4 regions of the Erwinia magellanica genome follow, and region 1 is predicted to be linked to each of the others. Evidence: predicted binding sites of a transcription regulator. Region 1 holds the regulator's gene; each other region holds the start of a gene.

Evidence for each region. Region 1 encodes PhoB, which activates phosphate uptake and scavenging genes when phosphate is short. Its sites were predicted from a motif close to CTGTCATAAAACTGNCNNAT; they were not measured.
Region 2: AAH450_RS19530 (MIP/aquaporin family protein) is a predicted target of PhoB. The motif match lies at 1,541-1,560, and genes of this name have one in related genera.
Region 3: phnC (phosphonate ABC transporter ATP-binding protein) is a predicted target of PhoB. The motif match lies at 1,796-1,815, and genes of this name have one in related genera.
Region 4: pitA (inorganic phosphate transporter PitA) is a predicted target of PhoB. The motif match lies at 2,004-2,023, and genes of this name have one in related genera.

Annotation. Positions count from the first base shown of each region.
Region 1 is NZ_JBCHVC010000002.1:145,924-149,245, reverse strand. It holds gene phoR (phosphate regulon sensor histidine kinase PhoR) at 1-1,293, opposite strand, end outside; gene phoB (phosphate response regulator transcription factor PhoB) at 1,317-2,006, opposite strand; gene sbcD (exonuclease subunit SbcD) at 2,206-3,322, shown strand, end outside.
Region 2 is NZ_JBCHVC010000007.1:30,536-33,857, reverse strand. It holds gene glpK (glycerol kinase GlpK) at 1-515, opposite strand, end outside; gene AAH450_RS19530 (MIP/aquaporin family protein) at 548-1,396, opposite strand; gene zapB (cell division protein ZapB) at 1,846-2,085, shown strand; gene rraA (ribonuclease E activity regulator RraA) at 2,125-2,610, opposite strand; gene AAH450_RS19515 (1,4-dihydroxy-2-naphthoate polyprenyltransferase) at 2,718-3,322, opposite strand, start outside.
Region 3 is NZ_JBCHVC010000001.1:674,119-677,440, reverse strand. It holds gene phnD (phosphonate ABC transporter substrate-binding protein) at 1-885, opposite strand, end outside; gene phnC (phosphonate ABC transporter ATP-binding protein) at 905-1,738, opposite strand; gene phnP (phosphonate metabolism protein PhnP) at 1,855-2,604, opposite strand; gene phnN (ribose 1,5-bisphosphokinase) at 2,676-3,263, opposite strand; gene phnM (alpha-D-ribose 1-methylphosphonate 5-triphosphate diphosphatase) at 3,263-3,322, opposite strand, start outside.
Region 4 is NZ_JBCHVC010000004.1:178,860-182,181, reverse strand. It holds gene uspB (universal stress protein UspB) at 4-339, shown strand; gene pitA (inorganic phosphate transporter PitA) at 407-1,909, opposite strand; gene AAH450_RS15300 (BaiN/RdsA family NAD(P)/FAD-dependent oxidoreductase) at 2,147-3,322, shown strand, end outside.

The DNA of each region.
Region 1 (3,322 bases):
CAACTCGCGGCTGACAATCAACCTTGGCGGCAGGATGAAGCTGAAACAGGTCGCCACGCCCGGCTCGCTGGTGATATCCAGACGCGCATTATGGTGACTCAACGCATGCTTCACTATCGCCAGACCCAGTCCACTTCCACCGGTCTGTCTGGAGCGCGCTTTATCCACGCGATAGAAACGTTCCGTCAGGCGGGGAATATGCTCAGGTGAAATGCCGGGACCATTATCCTTCACCTTAAACAGCGCCCCCTGCGCGGTTTCCTGCCAGCTGATATCAATGCGCGTACCGGGCGGCGTATGGTTAACCGAGTTATAAACGAGGTTGGAGATGGCGCTTCGCAACTGCTCTTCGTTGCCGAATACCCGCAGATGCTGGTCGCTGTGGAAATGGATTTCGTGCCGCCCCTGACTCAAAGTTTCCGCTTCACGCTGTAACAGCTTCAGCATTAACGGCACCTCGACTTTTTCCTGGAGATCGAGCGCTGGCGCGGCTTCAATGCGTGACAGCGTCAGCAGCTGTTTCACCAGACCATCCATACGGCGGGTCTGCTCCTGCATTGTATGCAGCGCTTTATCCCGCAGCGGCCCTTCCATTCCGGAATCATTCATCATCTCCAGATAACCCTGTAGCACCGTTAACGGCGTACGCAGTTCATGGCTGACGTTAGCGAAAAAGTTACGGCGGGCGCCTTCCAATTGATGCATCTGCGTCACGTCACGCGCCACCAGCAACCACTGTCCTTCTGAATAGGGCATTACGCGGAATTCAAGTTGGCGATGGCTGTTATGCACCAGGGTCAATGGCCGGGAAAAATCCCGCTGGCGGAGGTAGCGGGTGAATTCGGGGTAACGAAGCAGGTTAAGGATGTTCTGACCGTTATCCTCCGGCCAGCGCAGCCCCAGCATCTGCTGCGCCAGGCCGTTGCACCAGAAGATGGTTCCCTCTTCTGTGGTAAGTACCACGGCATCGGGCAGGGACTCCGCTCCGCTACGAAAACGCTTAATCAGGTGGCCAAGCTCGCGCCGACGCCGACGATTTCTCGCCTGCATCTGGTAAAGGCCATAAAAGAGAGGCTCCCAACTGCCGCGACCGGCCGGTGGCGTCATGCTGCGATCGATCCAGAGCCAGTGGGATAAACGGAGTAAATTAGCGAAGTGCCAGCCCAGTACGGCCAACACGGCGATCAGCAGCAGCCAGGGCAGGTAGCCGACCAGCAGCCCCAAAATCAGGGCGGGCAGGCAGGCCAGTACCAGCTCCAGCAGCAGTCTCTTCCAGGAGAGGCGTTCCAACACGGTAGAGGCTCCAGTGCGAACGATCAGTAACGTGCAGAGAAACGGTAACCTGTTCCGCGAACCGTCTGCACCATGCGATCGTGCCCGGTCAGTTCCAGCGCCTTGCGTAGGCGGCGAATATGAACGTCAACGGTACGATCTTCGACGTACACGTTAGTGCCCCACACATGATTAAGCAACTGCTCACGGCTGTAGACCCGCTCCGGGTGCGTCATAAAGAAGTGCAGCAGCTTATACTCCGTTGGCCCCATTTCCAGCGGCTGAGTCTCGGACATCACGCGGTGTGAAGAGGGATCCAGGCTCAATCCCTGCATCTCAATAACCTCCTCCACCGCCATTGGCGAGATGCGGCGCATCACTGCTTTAATTCGCGCCACCAGCTCTTTCGGCGAAAATGGCTTGGTAATATAGTCGTCAGCACCCACTTCCAGACCGCGAACGCGATCTTCTTCTTCGCCGCGCGCCGTGAGCATCATCACCGGGATATCCCTGGTCATCGCTTCACGCTTCAGGTGCTTGATAAACTGAATGCCCGATCCCCCCGGTAGCATCCAGTCCAGCAGGATCAAATCAGGCCAGGGTTCGATGAGCATACTGACCGCACTGTCATAATCTTCCGCTTCTATGGGTTGATAGTCATTTTGCTCCAGCACGAAACACAACATCTCACGGATTGGGGCTTCATCTTCGACTACCAGAATGCGCTTAGCCATTATTGCTCCTGCTACTGTGACGGAATGCCACTGGATATGCGGCGCCATTATGCGTCAGTTTTATGACAGTTTTATGAACAAAACTGACCCCAGCCCACCGATTTATAACACTTTTATGAAGGTAGTGGTCAATGTGTCTGGGGTTTTGCCTCTGGCTGTTTATAATCGTCGGCACTGCTTTACGCCTCAGAGGGACCCCATGCGAATACTCCACACGTCAGACTGGCACCTGGGCCAGTTCTTTTACACCAAAAGCCGTGCTGCGGAACATCAGGCTTTTATTGACTGGCTGCTGGAACAGGCGGTGGAAAAGCAGGTAGATGCCATTATCGTGGCGGGTGATATCTTCGATACGGGAGCGCCGCCCAGCTATGCGCGTGAACTCTACAACCGTTTTGTTGTGAAGCTACAGCAAACCCGCTGTGAGCTGGTGGTACTGGGTGGAAATCATGACTCTGTGGCCACGCTGAACGAATCTCGCGAGCTGCTTGCCTGTCTGAATACCAGGGTCATTGCCGCAGCCAGCGACGATCCTGCGCAACAGGTGCTGATGCTGAACACGCGCGAAGGTAAACCTGGCGCGCTGCTCTGTGCTATCCCTTTCCTGCGCCCTCGCGATATTACCCTCAGCAAGGCGGGCCAGTCAGGCCGGGAGAAACAGCTGACGCTGCTGGAAGCGATAACCCAGCACTACCAGCGCTGCTGGCAGGCGGCGCTGGAAGTGCGTGAACGCCATAATCTGCCGCTCCCCATCATCGCCACCGGCCATTTAACGACCGTCGGCGTCACCAAAAGTGACGCGGTGAGGGACATTTACATCGGCACGCTTGATGCTTTTCCGGCTCAGGCTTTTCCGCCAGCAGACTATATTGCGCTGGGGCATATCCATCGTGCGCAGCGCATCGCCAATAGCGACCATATCCGCTACAGCGGCTCCCCTATTCCGCTCAGCTTTGATGAGCTGGGCAAGGAGAAAAGCGTCTTCCTGGTCGATTTTGCTGACGGCAGGCTCAGTAAGGTTGAAACGCTGCCGATCCCGCTATTTCAGCCCATGCAGATGATTAAAGGTTCGCTGGAAGAGATTGAGCAGCAGCTTGCGGCTATCCTCCCGCGTGAAGATGGCAAAACCGTGTGGCTTGATATCGAAATTTCTACCCATGCCTGGCTGAACGATCTCCAGCGTCGTATTCAGGAACTGACGGAGAAGCTACCTGTGGAAGTGGTGTTACTGCGACGCAGCCGGGAGCAGCGCGATCAGGTCATCAACCGGCAGAATAATGAGACGCTCAGCGAGCTTAGCGTGCAGGAGGTGTTCA
Region 2 (3,322 bases), on a different contig from region 1:
ACCAGCCAGGAGTCGACCGTACCGAACAGCAGTTCACCGCGTTTCGCGCGCTCGCGGGAGCCTTCAACATGATCCAGGATCCACTTAACCTTGGTGCCGGAGAAGTAGGGGTTGATGACCAGGCCGGTGGTGTGCTGGATATACTCTTCCAGGCCCTCTCTTTTCAGCTTCGCACAGTAGTCAGCGGTGCGCGGATCCTGCCAGACGATAGCGTTATAAATCGGTTTGCCGGTCTCTTTGTCCCAGACAATGGCCGTTTCACGCTGATTGGTGATGCCGATAGCGGCAATCTCATCAGAGCGAATATCGGCATGTGCCAGCACTTCTACCAGCGTGGAGCTTTGCGAGGCCCAGATATCCATCGGGTCATGCTCAACCCAGCCAGCCTTAGGATAGATTTGCTGAAATTCGCGCTGGGAGACCGCCACAATATTGGAGTCATGATCCAGGATTACCGCACGAGAGCTGGTTGTGCCCTGGTCGAGCGCGACAATGTATTTTTTTTCTGTGTTCATAATTCATTCCTGATGGTGAAAAGGGTTAACACTTACGCTTTGCGCTGCTCAGTACGCGCTATCGTCTTCTCATCTTTCTTTACGGCGGTGGCACCAGGCAGATTACGGGCTATCAAAATGCGGTAACCAAATGCACCCAGGCTGGCACCAACAATCGGGCCAAAGATCGGCACGAGGAAATAAGGGATATCACGACCACCGGTAAAGGCGACGTTACCCCAGCCTGCCAGCCAGGCAAAGAGCTTTGGTCCGAAATCACGAGCCGGGTTAAGAGCAAAGCCGGTCAGCGGGCCCATAGCACCGCCGATAACCGCAATCAGCAGGCCAATCAGCAGAGGCGCCATCGGGCCGCGAGGCAGACCGTTACCGTCATCGGTCAGTGCCATAATCAGGCCCATCATCACGGCGGTGATCACTGCTTCAACGATGAAAGCCTGGCCCACGCCGATATGTGGATTAGGATAGGTCGAGAAAATTCCCGCCAGATCGAGGCTCTCAACCGTGCCACGGATCATCTGATGAGACTGTTCATAATCCAGGAACAAATTGTAGTAGAGGCCGTAAACTAACGCGGCAGAACAGAATGCCCCGGCTATTTGCGCAAGGATATAGGGGACAACCTTACGTCCATCGAAGTTAGCAAACAGGCAGAGTGCGAGGGTTACGGCTGGGTTTAGATGCGCACCAGAGATGGCGGCGCTGAGATAAATTGCCATTGCAACGGCAATCCCCCAGATAATACTGATTTCCCACTGGCCAAAACTTGCGCCAGCCAGTTTCATGGCGGCGACACAGCCGGCACCAAAGAAGATAATGGTGGCGACACCAAGGAATTCGGCGATGCACTGCCCTTTAAGCGTGCTTGTTGCAGTCTGACTCATGATGACATTTCCTGAAGGCGAGGTTAAATGTTGTACTGCGCTTTTTTTCTCATTCCGTGAGCCGCCCAAATCTAATGTAGGGCTGATGTAAATTTATCGTTAACGAGCATAAACGAGAAATAGCGAAATCAAAAGTTGTGTGCTGTGTCATAAAAATGAGCGTTTTCGCGTCTTTTGGCTTTCCTAAAACACCATTTCATTTTCGTTTAAAGGGTCTTTTGTCGAAAATTATTAACTATAGCCTTACTTTTTAAACGGCTAATGTTGCGGATACCAGGTCTATGCTGAAAATTGTTACAGACTGCACCCTGGGTGGGTTCGCCGCTGGACTTGGCGGGCTGCTCTATTTACAATCGGATTATCGTTGTTATCCGTGGAATGCCGGTTTACCCCTTCATGATCTGCGGCTGGCAATATCAACGGGTTGCGATTAGAAGAGGTTATTTATAATGTCATTTGAAGTGTTTGAGAAACTTGAAGCGAAAGTACAGCAGGCTATTGATACCATCACGCTGTTGCAGATGGAAATTGAAGAGCTGAAAGAGCAGAACAACAATCTGAATCAGCAGGTTCAACAGGCTGCGGGAAACAGTGATTCTCTGGTGCGTGAAAATCAGCACCTGAAAGAAGAGCAGCTTGTCTGGCAGGAGCGTCTGCGTGCGCTGCTGGGAAAAATGGAAGAAGTTTAACTTTCAGATAAGAAACGGGTGCCAGCGGCACCCATTTTTTTATTCGATATCCAGCGGATCTTCAGAAAGGATGATGCCGGTGTTATCGGCATAAAGATGGTCGCCGGAGAAAAAGGTGACGCCGCCAAAGTTTACGCGGATGTCGCTTTCGCCAATACCTTCGCCCGCAGCGCCAACCGGAATAGCGGCAATGGCCTGAATACCAATATCCAGCTCTTCCAGATCGTCAACCTGACGCACGGAACCGTAGACCACAATGCCTTCCCACTCGTTCTGCATCGCCAGTCTGGCCAGCGCCGCATCGATCAGGGCACGACGAACCGACCCCCCGCCATCCACCAGCAGCACACGACCGCGACCGTTCTCCTCCAGCAGATCGTATAACAGCCCGTTGTCCTCGAAACATTTTACCGTGATGATTTGCCCGCCAAACGAGGTACGGCCACCGAAGTTTGAAAAGAGCGGTTCAACGACATTTACATCTTCATGGTAGATGTCGCAGAGTTCAGAAGTATCATATTTCATAAGGGGTTTCGTCTGTTTGCCACAGGAACTTTAAGTATATCGCTTTCTCGCCGCTGTTGGCAAAATCATCAATTGTTAAAAGTTGCGATGAGTCAAACACATCGCACTTAATTGAGCAGCAGACCAAACGAAAAAAGCAGGTTAAGCAGCAGGGCCGATTTGACCGTTTTCTCCAGCATCGGACGCATGGCAACGGCCGAGGTTTGCTGCATGATATAGCGACGATGACTGTTCAGCAGCGGCGTTGCCAGCAGAAACAGCCAGCCACCAGAATTGAGCGAACTCATCACGGCAAACAGGGCACAGCAGAGCACAGCGCCCGCCAGCAGAAGTGAATGGTAACGTCTGGCATTAATAGCGCCTAAACGCACGGCCAGCGTGTATTTCCCGTTTTGCCGATCGCTGTCGATATCGCGCATATTATTCACGTTAAGCACGGCGACAGCCATCAGCCCGCAGGCGGTAGCGGGCAAAAACAGCATCACCGGCAGGTTATGCGCCTGAAGATAATAACTTCCTGTGACCCCCAGCCAGCCAAAGAAGATCAGCACGGAAGCATCCCCCAGGCCGAGATAGCCATAAGGTTTTTTGCCCACCGTATAGGCGATAGCGGCGACAATCGCGACCGCGCCCAGTCCGATAAACCCCACTATATCGTTAACCGACCGACAGGCCCGGAGGATCAGCATCACGCCCGATACTATTGTGAGGG
Region 3 (3,322 bases), on a different contig from region 1:
ATTCTGGTAATCAGCCACGGTAGCGGGGCCGATATGCTGTGTGCCGCCCATCGCTTTGATAAAGCAGCTGTGGTTCTCTGTATCCAGCTTTTTGATGGCGGCGACCAGCTTAGGTTTGAAATCGGCATCCAGCTTGTTGCTCACCAGGATCGGGCCGTTAGGGATCAGCGGCGATTCCCAGATAATACGGATTTGCTTCATCAAATCGGGGTGATCCATGCGGATCATGCGGGTAAATGCCCCGCTGGTGAAGCCGGTGTCGTAATCGCCGATCATGGAAGCCCAGGTCACTGCGCCTTCAAACTGACCATTCAGTACGCCTAAAACATCCTGCTCATGGCCGCCGGAGAAGGTCACGCTTGAGAAGAAGCCGTTGTACTTATCATCCACGCTGCCGCCAAACTCTTTCCTGAAGGTCTGATTAGGGATAAGGAAGCCCGAGGTGGAGTCCGGGTCAGCCATCCCGAAAGATTTGCCTTTCAGATCTGACAGTTTCTTATAAGGGCTGTCAGCTTTCACGATAACCACTGAGTGGTAACCTTTTGATTTATCCGTGTCGTCTACCGCAATACCCACAACCTCTACCGCTTTGGGATCTTTAATATAGACAGAGGCATAGGAAGAGGGAGACATGCTCAGCACCATATCCACTTTGCCGCCCAGCAGCCCCTGAATAACGCCGGAGTAGTCGGAAGAGTTACGTAGTCTGGTCTCTGTCCCCAGCTCTTTATCGAAGAAATCCTTTACGCACTGGTTATCACCGATCTGCTGCGTGGCGTTCTGTCCCCCCAAAATGCCTAAATTCAGTTCTTTTGGCGTGGCAGCCTGAGCAAAGCCGGACGCCATTACGCTGGCCAGAAGTGAGGTTAATAATAATTTTTTCATTGCCGGGTCCCAAAAGATCTTAGTTAAATTGCGTCATCTCTTCGCCATACAGCGTATGGAGAAGCTCTTCGGTTAACTGCGACGGATGTCCGTCAAACACGATGCGCCCCTGGGCAATACCAATGGCGCGGGTACAGTACTCTTTCACCAGCTCAACCGAATGAAGGTTGACCATCACGCTGATGCCGTTGTCGCTCACCTGACGCAGGACATCCATAATGCGACGGGTGTTTTTCGGATCGAGCGAGGCGACAGGCTCATCGGCCAGCAGAATTTTGGGGTTTTGCATCAGCGCACGGCAGATTGCCACACGCTGCATCTGTCCCCCGGAGAGGTTTTCCGCACGCTGTAACGCCTGCGGCAGCATGTTCAGCCACTCCAGCAGGCCAATAGCCCTGGCGCGATCGGCATCCGGGAAGATTTTGAAAAAGGATTTCAGGGTGGAAGTCTGACTGAGACGGCCAAGCAGAACATTAGTGAGCACATCCAGACGCGGAACCAGGCAGAAGTCCTGGAAAATCATGCCGCACTCGCTACGCCATTCGCGCATCTGGCGCGCATTCAGCGCAACGATGTTCTGCTGCTCACCGGATTCGCGATAATTCAGGATCTCGCCCTCTGTGGCGGCAAGAGTGCCGTTCAGCAGATGCAAAAGCGTGGATTTACCCGCTCCGGAACGTCCGACAACGGCCACCAACTCACCGGCATGCAGATCAAAATTAATCTCCTGCAACACAGGATTTTGCGCGTTGTACGCTTTGCCAAGGCCTCTGACGGCCAGAACTTTTTTCTGCGCCGTGCGCAGCGGCGAGACCTCAGGAGCGGGGGCCGGTTTCAACAGTGCCTGTGCCATAATCTTTCCCGTAGTGAGTCAGGCATTACGCCTTGTGCGCCCTATTAACGGCGAGCGCAGTGACGATTTAATGACAGCGGGATGATGAAAAAATGACGCGGGAAAAAGTGACAACGTCACAGTTGCAGCGTCAAGCCGTCACAGGCTGCGGCTACGCCTGGCGGCAGCGCATTCTCTGCCAGCCAGTTATCCACCTCATGCCCGATATGGGTCAGCCAGGTTTGCTGGGGGGCAAGCTGTTGATGTAAAGCCAGCGCCAGCGAAATGTCATTGTGGTTGCGCGGCGGCAGGTCGCTGGGGGCATAACTACAGTCGAGAACCAGGTGATCGATTTTTCGCTGCTGAAGCCAGTGCAGCGTCTCCACAGGCAGCCCGACGGTATCGGTAAGGTATGCCAGCCTGAAACCCTGATGCTCAATCAGATAGCCGAAGGTGATTTTTGAATGAATCAGCGGCAGCGGCGTAAACAGCAGATCGCCGCAGGGAAGCGGATCAAAAGGTCGCAGGAAAGGTTGAAAGGCGAGCAGGCCGGGATGGCGATAGAGATCGTCACATCCCTCTTCATCGGGCGGACAGTAAACCGGAATTTTGGCTCCCATCCCCCAGCGCAGCGCAAACAGCCCCTGCACGTGGTCCATATGAAAATGGGTCAGAAAAATGCGGTCCAGCTCGCCCGGCGCAAATTGCTCCTCCAGATGGCACTGTCCCGCATCCAGTAGCGTGGTTTCGCCACCCTGGCGGATTAATGCGCTGGAGGGCGTGCGCCTTCGCGCGGAGTGCTGCTGAGCACCCAGACAGGCGGCGCAATCGCAGCCAAAAACCGGAACCTGGCGGACGTCACCGGTGCCTAAAAAAGTGAACTGCATGATGTTCGGTCTCCCTTGCAGCATAGTGCTCATCGCTCAGCCATCTGCGCGGCACAAACTCATAATGATCTTTAGCCTGACGACCTGAGACAGAGTGGTTCCGCTGGCGAACCGGCTTCCCTCTCCGCCTGCTCTGCCAGCAGCGCCACCAGCTGATTCAGCGTCTGGCTCAGCGGGCCGTCATTGTTCAGCATCATGCAGCAAGCGGGTGCGCCTTCTGCGGCACGGCGAAGGCGCTGCGCTATCTGCTCCTCTCCTTCCCTGCCGCGCTGCCGCAGCCGCTGAGCCAGCACACCGGGCGAAACTTGCAGGCACACCGGCAGCAGCTGCGTACCATAACGCTGTTCAACGGCTGGCAGGTGTAGCCGTGACCCGTTCACCACAACGTCAAGATCCTGCGCCAGCCAGAAGTCGATTTCGATGCCCACCGCATAGGCCTGTTGATGCGCCAGCCAGTCAATTGCGAACAGCCCTTTTGCGCGCCGTCGGTGAAACTCCGCCTTGCTGAGGGCAATATGATTTTCGCCCCCGGCATCAGCAGCCCTGGTAATGTAACGATGCGCCACCACCACACCTTCGGGTGCGGCCTCGCGCAGCGCGTTCAGCAGGCTGTCCTTGCCTGAACCGGATGCGCCCATCAACCAGATAAGCCTGGCCATCAGTAAACCGCCCGTCCTTTCGCCCAGGTTGAGCGCACGTGGACCTGCCCCTGATGGTG
Region 4 (3,322 bases), on a different contig from region 1:
ATCATGATCAGCACCATCGCGCTTTTCTGGGCTCTTTGTGTGGTATGTGTGGTGAATATGGCGCGCTACTTTTCCTCTTTGCGTGCGTTGTTAGTGGTGCTTCGTGGGTGCGATCCTTTACTCTATCAATATGTGGATGGCGCGGGCTTCTTTACCTCACACGGTCAGCCTGGTAAACAGGTCCGGCTGGTGCGGTACATCTGGTCACAGCGCTATCGCGACCATCACGATGATGAGTTTATTCGTCGCTGCGAGCGGGTACGGGGGCAGTTTATCCTGACCAGCGCGTTATGTGGGCTGGTGGTAATTAGCCTGGTTGGGCTGCTGATCTGGCACTGAGCCAGCAAACGAAAGAAACAAAAAAGGGCGGGGATATCCCCGCCCTTTTGCTGTGCCAGGAGGGCACTTAAGCGATAAATTTCAACGCAATCCAGTAAAGCGAACCTGACAGCAGGATGGAAACAGGCAGCGTGAATATCCAGGCAAGCAGGATATTTTTGATGGTTTTGCTCTGTACGCCGCCGCCATCAACCAGCATGGTGCCGGCAACGGAAGAGGAGAGGACGTGAGTGGTTGAAACCGGCATTCCGGTATAACTCGCCACGCCGATAGAGACCGCCGCCGTTAACTGCGCGGACATCCCCTGAGCATAGGTCATGCCTTTCTTACCGATCTTCTCACCGATAGTGGTCGCCACACGACGCCAGCCCACCATGGTGCCCAGCGACAGCGCCAGAGCTACGGCTACGATAATCCAGACCGGAGCATATTCAATCGTGCCCAGCAGGTCGCCTTTCAGCTTGCTGAGGAAACGCTGATCGTCACTGGTGACGCCCGGCAGTTTCGACGCTTTTTCTGACGTGTCAGAGATGCACATCAACAGGCGACGAAGCTGCGCCCGCTGGTCCACCGTCAGCTTGTCGTAGCTTTGCAGGTTGTTCAGCAGGCCCTGGGCTTGCTGAATAGCTGGCAGAGCGCGGGCGGCATCACAGTGGAACTCTTTCGGGCCGCTTGGTACCTCTTCCGGCGTTGGCACCACAGGCGGCGCCATCTGCACGATATGGGTCAGTGAATCAGCGTGCTGCTGATAGTACTGCTCCAGATGGTTTACCGCGTCACGGGTGCGGGTGATGTCGTAGCCGGTGGAGTTCATGTTGACCACGAATCCCGCTGGCGCCACGCCAATCAATACCAGCATAATCAGGCCAATGCCTTTCTGACCATCATTGGCACCGTGCGAGTAGCTCACGCCGATGGCGGAGACAATCAGGGCAATCCGGGTCCAGAACGGCGGCTTCTTCTTGCCGTCGATCTTTTCACGTTCCGCAGGCGTCATATGAATACGACGGCGCTTTTTGCTCCCACTCCAGTAACGGCGCAGGATAAATACCATGCCGCCAGCCAGCACCAGGCCAACAATGGGTGAAATCACCAGCGACATAAAGATGCCGATCATTTTGGGGATGTTTAATGCATCTACTACCGAGGTGCCGGTAATCAGTGCGTTAGTCAGGCCAATACCGATGATGGCCCCGATAAGGGTATGAGAGCTGGAGGCCGGCAGACCAAAGTACCAGGTGCCGAGGTTCCAGATAATCGCCGCAAGCAGCATAGAGAAGACCATGGCAAGGCCATGAGCTGAACCTACGTTAAGCAGCAGATCGGTGGGCAGCAGGTGAACAATGGCATAGGCCACGCTCAGTCCGCCCAGCAGGACGCCAAAGAAGTTGAACACCCCAGCCATCACCACCGCCACTTGCGATCGCATTGCCCGGGTATAGATCACAGTAGCGACTGCGTTGGCCGTATCATGGAAGCCGTTAATGGCCTCGTAGAACAGCACAAAGAGCAGCGCGAGCACCAGTAACAAGCCAGTATGAAAATCGAGACCAGCGAACAGATGTAACATAAGCGTTAAGCCATTTTGGGGGACATGAACGCGGCGCATTATCAGCGAGAATACGCGGCTGGGGAAAGGAAAATATAGACTTTTTTTGACAATAATGTGTCAGCCTGATGAAAAAGGCCTCTGCTTTCACTTAAATATCATCCAGTTGCAAAATGTTTCAGCAATGACATTTTTGTTACTCTGGCATCACCCGGCCCTTGTCATTACAATCAGCGTTTTTAAAGCCCGGAGCGAGTTGTGGAAAAGTTTGACGTTATCATCATTGGCGCTGGCGCGGCTGGCCTGTTCTGCGCGGCGCAGGCGGGGCAGCGGGGCAAGCGAGTGCTGCTGCTGGATAACGGCAAAAAAGCGGGCCGTAAAATTGTGATGTCCGGCGGCGGCCGCTGTAATTTTACCAACCTCTATACCGAACCGGCGGCTTATCTTTCGCACAATCCCCATTTCTGTAAGTCGGCGCTGGCGCGTTATACCCAGTGGGACTTTATTGACCTGGTGAACCGCCACGGCATCGCCTGGCATGAAAAGACGCTGGGCCAGCTCTTTTGTGATGACTCTGCCCAGCAGATTGTTGACCTGCTGCTGAAAGAGTGCGAAGTGGGCAACGTCACCCTGCGGTTGCGCAGCGAAGTGCTGAGCGTGGCGCGCGACGAGGCGGGGTATACGCTGGAGCTGAACGGCAGCACGGTGCAGGCGGAAAAACTGGTGGTGGCCACCGGCGGACTCTCTATGCCCGCTCTGGGCGCCTCGCCTTTTGGTTATAAAATTGCAGAGCAGTTTGGCCTTAAGGTGTTTCCTACCCGCGCCGGGCTGGTGCCTTTCACGCTGCACAAGCCGCTGCTGGAGCAGCTGCAAACCCTCTCTGGCGTTGCCGTGCCTGCAACAATCGGTGCTGAAGATGGCACCCTGTTTAAAGAAGCGCTGCTGTTTACCCATCGCGGGTTATCAGGGCCGGCAGTTCTGCAATTATCCAGCTACTGGCAGCCCGGCGAGTTCGTGACTATTAACCTTTCCCCGGAGCGCGAACTCGGCGGCTTTATTGATGAAGAGCGTGAAGCCCACCCGAATCAGAGCCTGAAAAATACGCTGGCAAAAATATTGCCGCGCCGTCTGGTGGAATGCCTTCAGCTACTGGGGAGCGTGCCGGAATGTACGCTGAAGCAGCTCAACCGGCGTCAGCAGGGCGAACTGGTTGACTCGCTGCACCAGTGGCGGGTACAGCCTAACGGCACCGAAGGCTACCGTACGGCGGAAGTGACGCTGGGCGGCGTAGATACCACCATGCTCTCCTCCAGGACTATGGAGGCGCGCGATGTGCCCGGCTTATATTTCATTGGTGAAGTGGTGGATGTGACTGGCTGGCTGGGGGGCTATAACTTCCAGTGGGCCTGGGCTTCTGCCTGGGCTTGCGCTCAG